DNA from 3 places in the Robertmurraya sp. GLU-23 genome. Region 1 is predicted to be linked to each of the others. Evidence: riboswitches for the same ligand, from Rfam matches in the RefSeq annotation. Region 1 holds a riboswitch; each other region holds the start of a gene.
The links. A riboswitch is a leader RNA that binds a small molecule or an ion and turns the genes downstream of it on or off. The one in region 1 is predicted to bind cyclic di-GMP.

Region 1 (3,283 bases):
TAATAAGATGTTGGAGATTGCCGAGAAAGAGAATCTAGTGACTGATTCTGGGGGCATTCTAAATTCGTTAAAAGAGAGGGAAAAAAGAGGCGGTCTCGGGATTCCTCAGACCAATTTAGCCTTATTTCATGCAAGAAATAAGCATGTACGTGAGCTGATCTTCCAAATTGCCCATCTGCCTAATCCTTGTCTGGTTAGGGGAATGGATGGAAACCTGGTTATGATGAAGAACCTCTTGCTCATGCTGGCCCCATTAGAGTTAAGTAACAGACAGCAGGAGATTATTAGCTTAATTAGTACAAATATTATTGAGACCGATGAAGCTATTTTGATTTTTTCATCGGCAAATGAAGAGCTAATTTATAAGAGGTTAGAGTCTATTTTTTCGGATTATCTACAGTCGAATTTAAAAATAAATGATAGAGGGATGATGTAATGAAACTAGCAGTACATTTTGGAGCAGGTAATATCGGGAGAGGATTTATTGGAGCCCTTTTTTCTCAGTCAGGATACCATGTTACTTTCATAGATATTGCCGAACCAATTATTAATCAATTAAATGAAGAAAAACAATATAAAGTAAAGCTTGCAACAGATGCACAAGAGAGTATTCTTATTGAGAATGTTTCAGGATTGAATAATCTAACACAGGAAAATGAAGTAATAGAAACAATCAAGAAGGCAGCCTTTTTAACGACGGCTATTGGACCTAACATCCTCCCGAGAATCGCACCATTAATCGCAAAGGGATTGGCTGCTAGGGTAGAAGAAAATAATGACAAGCTGTATGTAATTGCCTGTGAAAATCAAATTTCCGCTACCGATCTTTTAAGAGGCTATATCTTTGAGCATCTTGATGATCAAATGCAAGAAAAGGTACTTGCTCATGTAGAATTCTTAAATTCAGCTGTGGACCGGATTGTACCGATTCAAAATAATCAAGGTTCTCTAGATGTGCTTGTTGAACCTTACCATGAATGGGTGGTAGAAACGAAAGAAGAAATTCCTCCTATTGAAGGAATGATTATCGTTCCTGAATTAGCTCCATTTATTGAAAGAAAGTTGTTTACGGTTAACACAGGACATGCCGTGATTGCTTATTTCGGTTATCTTGCCAACAAAGAAACGATTGACCAAACTCTAGCGGATATGGATATCTACAATCAGGTGAAGGCCACACTTGGTGAGACGGGTGCTTATTTAATCAAACAGTACCATCTAGATCCGGGAGAACATCAAAAATATATTGAGAAAATCATTAAACGTTTTGAAAATGCTCATCTACATGACGGTGTGACAAGAGTAGGTCGTTCCCCGTTAAGAAAGCTTGGGCCAGAGGATCGACTCGTACGTCCAGCCCAACAGGCTCAAAAAGTGGGCCTTTCTTACGATAATTTAGCAAAGGCTATTGCTGCAGCCTTACTTTTTGATTACAAAGAAGATGAAGATGCAGTAAAGCTTCAGTCAATGATTAACAAACATGGAGTGTCGTATGTGCTTCAACAAGTATGTGGTCTTGAGGACTCAAGCCAACTTGCTAAAGAGATTATTAGACACTATGAAGGATTGAAGGGGTAAATTCTTTCTAAATTAAGGTTGTCGGATGGTTACCGTCAACCTTTTTTTTATAATGTTGGTAATAGCTTAATTAGGGTTTAATGTGATAAAATTTGTGAAAAGGTTTCTAAACATAGTTCAATTAATAGTCGATTTTAAAGGAAATATACCATCGATAATGGCAAACTTATTGAAAAATAAGGACGCAAAGCTACGGGTCTAAAGCTAAGTACAGTAATGATCGCCGGGTTACCGAAAGGGTTGGATTAATAAAATGGTAGGATTATTCCCTATTTTTATTAAAGCTCACCAATCTTTTGGTGGGCTTTTTATTATTCGTTATTATCATACATTCTTAAACAATTTAACTTTTCGAAAATAAAATGGGTTAGTTACAAGTTATCACTAACATGAGGTATAAAAATGGACAAAATCATACATTCTCTGAAAAGTTTTCGTTACACCAAAGAGATAAGTAAAATATTATCTAGGATTGAGCCAACAATGAAGAATACACTTGATTTGAGTGAGATATTTAAGGAATTATACAAAAACGATGTGATTAGTGAAGCTGATTTCATGGCTATGGAAACAAAAATGATGTTACATCGTTGTACAAGGCTACTCGAACATCGTGTTAAAGGGATTGATTGCGGAATTTATCTTTTTGATGAAAAGGAACAAAAACTATGGAATGCATCAATTTCAAAAGTATCTCAGCACTATAATGATTATTCTCAAGGCCTATCTACAGTTAATGATATTCAGGATGGTGACGACATACCTGTTTATGGAAAAGAGATTGTAGCCATATCAAATGTGGAGAAAGGAGAGGACATAGTTTCTCTGAACCACAAAACGGATTTATTAAAGGCGGGCTATAAGGCTGTTTGTTGCATCCCAATCCAGTATAATGATAAAATGGTTGGACATACCGTAGTGTTTTCTGAGAACATAAGAGAATTTACAATTCATGAAATCAATATGTTTAGCAAAGGGAACGAGATGATTGAGGAACAACTAGCAAGAGTGAAGTCTCATTTATTATCGGTTATAAAACAAACTGATTAAAAGGTGAATACTATGTTTGGTTTTGGTGAGAGACTTAAAGAATTAAGACAAAAACACCAGTTAACAATGGAAAATGCTGCGAAAATAGTAGGAGTGGCTAAATCCACCTATGCGGGGTACGAATCGGAATTTAGACAGCCTTCCCTTGAAAAACTCGTTATGTTTGCAAATTATTATAAGGTTTCGGTCGATTATTTGTTAAATGTAGCCCCTCTTCAAGAATTAAACGTAAAAGAAGTGCTTTCACATAAAGAACTTCATTGGGAAGGGATTCCTCTTCAAGAAGAGGATTTTCAACAAATTAGAATACTTTTAGAAAAGATTAGTCATTCAAAGAACCATAAGGAAAAATTAGGTTAATTAACAGGAAGCTCATTTGAGTTTCCTGTTTTTTTATTGTATGGAGCTTGCAAAATAATAGTAAAAATTGGGTATTGTACCAAATATTAAAATTAAGAAATTTGTAATATTTTAATGTTAAAACTTTCCTACTAAATAGTTCTAAGATATAATTACACAATAAGTTCTCATATCGAGAATATCAGGGATTTAGTGCCTATAAATTAGTACTCAAAATTTTGGTGGTACACATCATTTTAATCTATTTGAACTCAATATAAGAACTGGAGTGTGAAGTAATGAATAGCGTTGATAA
Region 2 (3,283 bases), on a different contig from region 1:
TGGTGATTTGCTTATTCCACAAAGAGAATCATATCTTGGTGAAAAACTTGGTAGTTGGATTTCAGACCAACGTAGAGCATATAAAGGCCAAAGAGGTAGATTATCAGCAAGCCAAGTCAAAAGGCTAGAGAGTATTGGGATGACCTGGGAAGCACCAAAAGGATTTGCAGCAATTAGCAGAAAAGAAAGCTGATATTAAACTAGTAAGTTCTACTATAAACCATTAGTAGGACTCGTATATAAAAATTAATCCCCTACAAGACTGTAGGGGATTGTTTATCTCTATTCAGTTACTTTTGAAACAGTAAATATAACCCCTGATGCCTGGCTATATTTCAAATTATATCGAATGTCACTCTTAGTAACCGTTGTTTCATTGTTTTCAAACTCATACGACTTATCAAACACACGCAATTCCACTAGCACATCACCAATCTGGCTATCTTTCTGTTCAGGTTGAACAGTACCAATAAGTTGACCCATCCCTAAAATAATATCCATCCCATCCCGTTCTTTTCATTTGTATTTTACATTTCTAATTAATTAATTCTATTTTTATTTCTCTTTTTAGCATGATACATATTTTTGTCAGCTTTAGAGAATAAGCTGGTCATATTGCCCAAAGAATGATCTTCGAAAGAAAAGCCGATCGATAATTTGATTTCCCTCTTAGAGGTTTCATTATACTTTTTAAACTCCTTTTTTATTTCATCGACTAGTTCTTTCGCGGTGACCTCTGTAGAATGTTCAAGTATGAGAGCAAACTCGTCTCCACCAAGTCTAGTAACTGTTACTACATCTGAGGAGAATCTATTGAGTAACCACGCTGTTTCCATGATGATAAAATCTCCCTCTTTATGTCCGAAATGATCATTAATATATTTCAACTCGTCTAAATCACATATGATAATGGCTATAGAAATATCTAATATTTGATCAAACTGTTCAAATTTATATTCAAAGTACTCCCGATTATATATCCCAGTTAAAGAATCGTGGCTAATTTGATACTGCAACTCCTTTTCTAACAGGATTTTATCGTCGATATTTCTTAAAACTCCTTGTATCGCAACAAGCTTTCCATTTTTATAAATGGGTGTAGCATATTCTTCAAAATATCTATATTCCCCATTTTTATCAAGCCATCGCTGTACAATACTCTCGTCAAAATTTAGTTCTCCCTTAACTTTTTTTTCAAGAATATGAAAATCATCGGGATGAATATCGATAAAGGGTATGTCGGAATTCTTAAAGGCACGCTCAATCGAACCTGTTCCAAAAAAATGTTCAGCTGAAGGACTAAGGTACTTGAATTCTCTTTTTGGATAAACCTGAAAATAATATAGAAAATCCCTTGTATTTTCAATTATGTGAACAAAACTTTTCTGATTTTCTATTATCTTCTTTTTTTGATTTTCCCATCTTCTATATAAAAGAGGGATTATCAAACTAACTATAGCCATACCTGTAATTAACCCTGATGTAAACTGTATGCTCATTTTAGACCCTCATCTTTTAGAATATATTAAAATATAAATCATACTATTAAGTAAATGGATGTCCTTTGTTCCTAGAGTACTTAAGATAATAAAAGACCTACCGCTACCGATAGGCCTTGAATCACTTTAATCGGTAACTGGCTAACTTAGTCGAATACGACCTTAGTCCCTATAGTTTTGCGTCGTCATTTTTCAATGAGTTTGCCTTTTTTTATTATTGAGTAAATAGTCCTGTTTCTATTATAATAGCTAAATTTTTAATATCAATAAAAGTTACTTTGAACCAAATAATCAAGAGGTGTTTATATGAAAAACTGGCTAGTGCGACACAAGTGGGATATTCCCCTTGCTATTGTATTCTTGGTATCTCTTACAATCATCCTTCAAGTACAACCTGAAGGAACTTCTTGGCATTTTCTAACAATTCCTCCATATTTGATACTTTCATCGATACTAAGGAGCATAAGAAAAAAACAAATCAGACAAGAAAGTAGAGGTCGTGCCTAGTGGCTCGGCTTTTTTTATTTTTTTAAATATTTATCAGATAACGTCTATATGAGAAAATTTTCAAGATTGATTTTGAAAATCTTAATAGTAGTAATTGACAGGGCCTTACAAGTTACCAATGATCCTTTTACTGAAGTGAAAAAGGATATTTTTAACCTGAGGAACTACGCAAGAAGAATAATACTAAATAATTTACTAGATGAGAATTGATCATTAATAAGAAAATCGTACTATATCAGTATTTATATAACACATAAACTATATAAATTTTTAGAAAAGTTAGTTTTTATACTTGTAAGCCCTTCCAAATGATGTTATGATTCGAATATAACCAGTAAATATTTTAGTAAATGAAAAGTAAAATATTTACGGGAGTTGACAAGAACATGAAGAGGGTTATGAGATGGCTACTATCAAGGATATTGCGGACAAGTCGAATGTATCAGCATCTACGGTTTCACGGGTGTTAAATAACGATGATACGATTTCCGTTCAGGATGAAACGAGGGAACGTATTTTCCAGGTCGCTAAGGAGCTTGGATATGAAACGATTTTAGAAAGACGGTTGAAACAAAAACAGCAGACTTCGAAACATATCGGGATTATCGTTACCCAATCATTGGACGAGGAGATCAATGATCCCTATTTTTTATCCATCCGCCAAGGGATTGAAATGGAACTTGCGAGTCATGGGATCAGAACCGTTACGTTCCGTTTACATGAAACGGAGACCAATCAAATGATTGACGGGCTCGATGGACTCATTGTCGTCGGTAGGGTAAAAGAGATGGCGCTCAAGGCCATCTGTAAAGTGGAAAATGTGGTGTACATTAACCATTCGCCTAACGAGGATCTGTATGATGCGGTTGTGATTGATTTTGAAAAGGCCACAGAGAAAGCAATCAAGCATCTATTTTCAACTGGCTACAAGAGAATCGGGTATATCGGAGGGAGGGAGAAGGAGCATAGTAAAAATCAAAAGTTCAACTCTGAAGATAAACGTCTCACCACCTTTGAACGCTTGATGAAAGAACAAAAAATGTTCGACCCGGAGAGCGTATTTATCGGTGAGTATACCATGGCACAGGGGTATGAATTAATGAAAAAAGCGATTAATATGAGGAATTTTCCCGAGGCATTTTTTATTGCCAGTGATCCGATGGCGATTGGGGCGTTAAGAGCATTACAAGAAGCCAATCTCAATGTTCCTGAAGATGTTGCCATTATCGGCTTTGACGATATTGAAGCTGCCTCATTCGCAAGTACACCTTTGACGA
Region 3 (3,283 bases), on a different contig from region 1:
TGTATAAATTCTCAGACCACCTGAAAGAATCTCGTTTTCAGTTAGTTCATATTGTTCAATCGCTTCTGCAATGATATGGTCGACATAATAAGGGTATTTCCCTTTATAACCATCGATTTTTTTTCCTTCTAAAACGATTGTCTGTTCTTTTGCCTCGTTTCGTTCCGCTTCCGTAATATAGCCTTCTTCTTCCATAAGTGATAAAACAAGATCTCTTCGTTCTACCGATCGGTCCATATCCTTAAATGGAGACAAAATGGACGGGGCTTTTATTAATCCCGCTATCATAGCTGATTCCCCAAGAGTTAATTCACTAACATCCTTTCCAAAGTACGTCTGGGCAGCACGTTGGATTCCCCATGCCCCTTCACCAAAGTAGATTTGGTTTAAGTATCTCTCCATAATTTCATCTTTTGAATACTTTTGTTCAATTCTTTTTGTAATAATAAGTTCTTTAAACTTTCTAGTATATGTTCGTTCTTGTGTTAAAAAAGCATTTTTAGCTAGCTGCTGTGTTAATGTACTACCTCCAGCCACGATTTCTCCACTCAAGGTGTTTTTTATCAATGCCTTCGCAATGGCAAAATAGTTAATTCCATCATGCTTATAAAACCTCTGGTCCTCTGTTGCAATCACCGCATGTACAACAGTGTCCGGTATTTTCTCAATACTAACGCCTTCAATATTAGATGATGCAATTTTACTTGCGACCTCTCCCCTTTGATCAAAAATGATGGTCGGTTGTGGTGCTGGTTCTTCTAACTTGCTCACGTCTGTTGTCCAGATTAAGATGTTAAAAATCATAAAGAAAACGAGAGCCATACCTATAATTGCCGAAAGTAACTTGATTTTTGCGCTCTTTGAAGTAAAGGTACTCCAAGAAAACTTTGATGACCTTCTTTGTTGTCGTCTTTCCATTCTTCCCACGAAAAAATCTCCCACCTTTTGCTTAAAAAGTTAACTATTATGTTATACCCGATTTATTAAAAATAAAATGTCTGGATTATCTTATAAAAAACAGCTTGAAGGTTTATACTACTTCATTTCTAGATACTCCTCACAGTGAATTTTTACCTGTATATTAAAATCCTTCCCGATAGTAAGATAGAAGCAGGAAATATCCGATAAGGGCAAACTTATAGAAATATAAGGACGCAAAACTACAGGGGCTAAGGTCAAATGAACTACGCCTGCCAGTTACCGAAGAGAATGTAGGACTACAGGACTATTCTTCGGGACTAGTCCTTTTTGTTTCAATAAAAGTCTTTTGGATAAAGATTTCTAAATTTATTCCAGGGAGAAAAATGGATGAAAAGAAAATGGACCGCTCCACTCGTTATCTCAAGTATGTTTTTGTTTGGTAACTCTGTACTTGCCGAGGAAACCGCTGACAGTTACGATCCAGGAACAACGCCTGACCAATTTATCTATAGCATGGATCGATTAGTAGAAGACATTCAACTATTCCTTGCATCTAATGGCTCCGAAGAAACAGATTTACTCCTTCAATTTGCGGAAGAACGTATCGCAGAGGCAAAGGCCATGTCCGAAGAAGAAAAACAAGAATTTGTTCAAGAAGCTATTGAAGACTATCTAAAAATACTTACAGATGCTGAAGAAACAATTGCTGAAATGATAATAAATGAAAAGATGAATGAGGAACAGGTTTTAGAATTAGATGAAAAGCTTGAAGATTCAACTGAATTAAATGAAGAAGTTGGCGAACTACTAGATGAAAGCTTACTAGAAGACGTTGAGGAGAAACAACAAGTTCTAGCCAAACTCCCTTCGATTGTAAATGGACTTGATGAAACAAAAGTAAAAGAGTTACGTGATTCCGGTTTGGGATATGGCCAAATTGTACAGGTATTTATCCTAGCTAATGCAACAGATAAGACCGTTGAGGAAGTTGGCGCTCTTTTTAATGGTGAAGACAAGGGATTTGGAGATGTTGCAAAGGAACTAGGCATCCATCCGTCTGAACTATCGAATGGAAAAAAGAAGGCTCCTAAACAAACCGTGTCCACTATAGAACAAGAGGAACAAATAAACCCAGATGTAGAAGGAACTGACGAAGAAAAGACGGAAACCGATGATGTAAAGACAGAAGCAATTTCGGATAGCACTGAGGTTCAGTTAGCATCTGTTGCAAAAAAGGAAAATTCTGTTCAGCAACCTTCAGAACAACAAAAAGAAGAAACAAATCGCTTAGAAGAAGAACAACGCAAAGCAGCGGAAAAGCAAAAAGAAGAAGCAAATCGCTTAGAAGAAGAACAGCGTAAAGCTGCCGAGAAGCAAAAAGAAGAAGCCAAACGTCTAGCAGAAGAACAGCGTAAAGCTGCCGAGAAGCAAAAAGAAGAAGCCAAACGACTAGCGGAAGAACAGCGTAAAGCCTCCGAGAAGCAAAGAGAAGAAGCGAAACGTCAAGCCGAGCAACAAAGCAAAAGTAACGAAAAGAACAAAGATTAATCTGTCAGCCACTGATTATTCAGTGGCTACTTTACGTTTTTTTAAATGAAAAAGCAGTGAAAATTCACTGCTTTTTCCAACCCACTTATTTCTGTCCATGATTATTCTGATGATTTTGTTCTGTTTCATCTGAAGTACTTACAAGCCCATAACCTGTTGAGCTTATTTCTAATTTTTGCTCATTCTCTTCACTAATTGATAAAAGGCTTTTGTACTCACTGTTTTCTTTCGTCATGATGTACCTCCAAATCTTAATATGTTTATATAGTGCGTCATAAGAAAAAGTTTATGACTTGAGAGTCGAAAAATCAGAAGCCTACGCGTCATAAGAACTCGTTTATGACATTAGAGTTTAAAAATAAGAAGCCTACATGTCATAAAAACTCGTTTATGACATGTAGGCTGAAAAATCAGAAACTTTCGCGTCATAAGTTATGCAAAAAGAGCATGAACTTTAATAGGTCCATGCTCCCCACAAACTTTTTTAATAATTAAACCGCCTTCTTGAACCAACAATAACTAAAATCGCCGGAATGGTACAAATAATCATACCTAAAAAGGCAAGATTCGGGGAAATCTCATACAAGAATCCACCTATCAGTGTTAATACAGCCGTGCTCAAGCTTAATGCAATCGCAGAATAAATTCCTTGAGCATTTGGAATTTGTTCCTTTGGTAGATTCTTAGTGATATAAGTAATAAACGCGTAATGTGCCACTCCAAAGGATAAAGCATGTAAACCTTGAGAAAGAATAAATACCCAGATATTGGGGAACAAAAACAAAAGGATCCACCTTAAAGTCGAACCAGCTGC

Region 2: it holds a riboswitch for cyclic di-GMP, as region 1 does, so the genes downstream of both, ACVBAX_RS15460 (sensor domain-containing diguanylate cyclase) here and ACVBAX_RS17175 (GAF domain-containing protein) in region 1, are expected to answer to the same signal.
Region 3: it holds a riboswitch for cyclic di-GMP, as region 1 does, so the genes downstream of both, ACVBAX_RS19050 (DUF5667 domain-containing protein) here and ACVBAX_RS17175 (GAF domain-containing protein) in region 1, are expected to answer to the same signal.

Annotation. Positions count from the first base shown of each region.
Region 1 covers NZ_JBRKCV010000011.1:157,059-160,341, forward strand. Annotated here, with positions in the region: gene ACVBAX_RS17165 (BglG family transcription antiterminator) at 1-436, shown strand, start outside; gene ACVBAX_RS17170 (mannitol-1-phosphate 5-dehydrogenase) at 436-1,578, shown strand; cyclic di-GMP riboswitch class I at 1,728-1,814, shown strand; gene ACVBAX_RS17175 (GAF domain-containing protein) at 1,981-2,628, shown strand; gene ACVBAX_RS17180 (helix-turn-helix domain-containing protein) at 2,641-2,988, shown strand; gene ACVBAX_RS17185 (EAL domain-containing protein) at 3,267-3,283, shown strand, end outside.
Region 2 covers NZ_JBRKCV010000009.1:115,121-118,403, forward strand. Annotated here, with positions in the region: gene ACVBAX_RS15450 (Helicase associated domain protein) at 1-193, shown strand, start outside; gene ACVBAX_RS15455 (hypothetical protein) at 283-501, opposite strand; gene ACVBAX_RS15460 (sensor domain-containing diguanylate cyclase) at 540-1,499, opposite strand; cyclic di-GMP riboswitch class I at 1,629-1,715, opposite strand; gene ACVBAX_RS15465 (LacI family DNA-binding transcriptional regulator) at 2,410-3,283, shown strand, end outside.
Region 3 covers NZ_JBRKCV010000014.1:87,218-90,500, reverse strand. Annotated here, with positions in the region: gene ACVBAX_RS19055 (transglycosylase domain-containing protein) at 1-918, opposite strand, end outside; cyclic di-GMP riboswitch class I at 1,120-1,205, shown strand; gene ACVBAX_RS19050 (DUF5667 domain-containing protein) at 1,309-2,469, shown strand; gene ACVBAX_RS19045 (hypothetical protein) at 2,555-2,704, opposite strand; gene ACVBAX_RS19040 (3-phenylpropionate MFS transporter) at 2,954-3,283, opposite strand, start outside.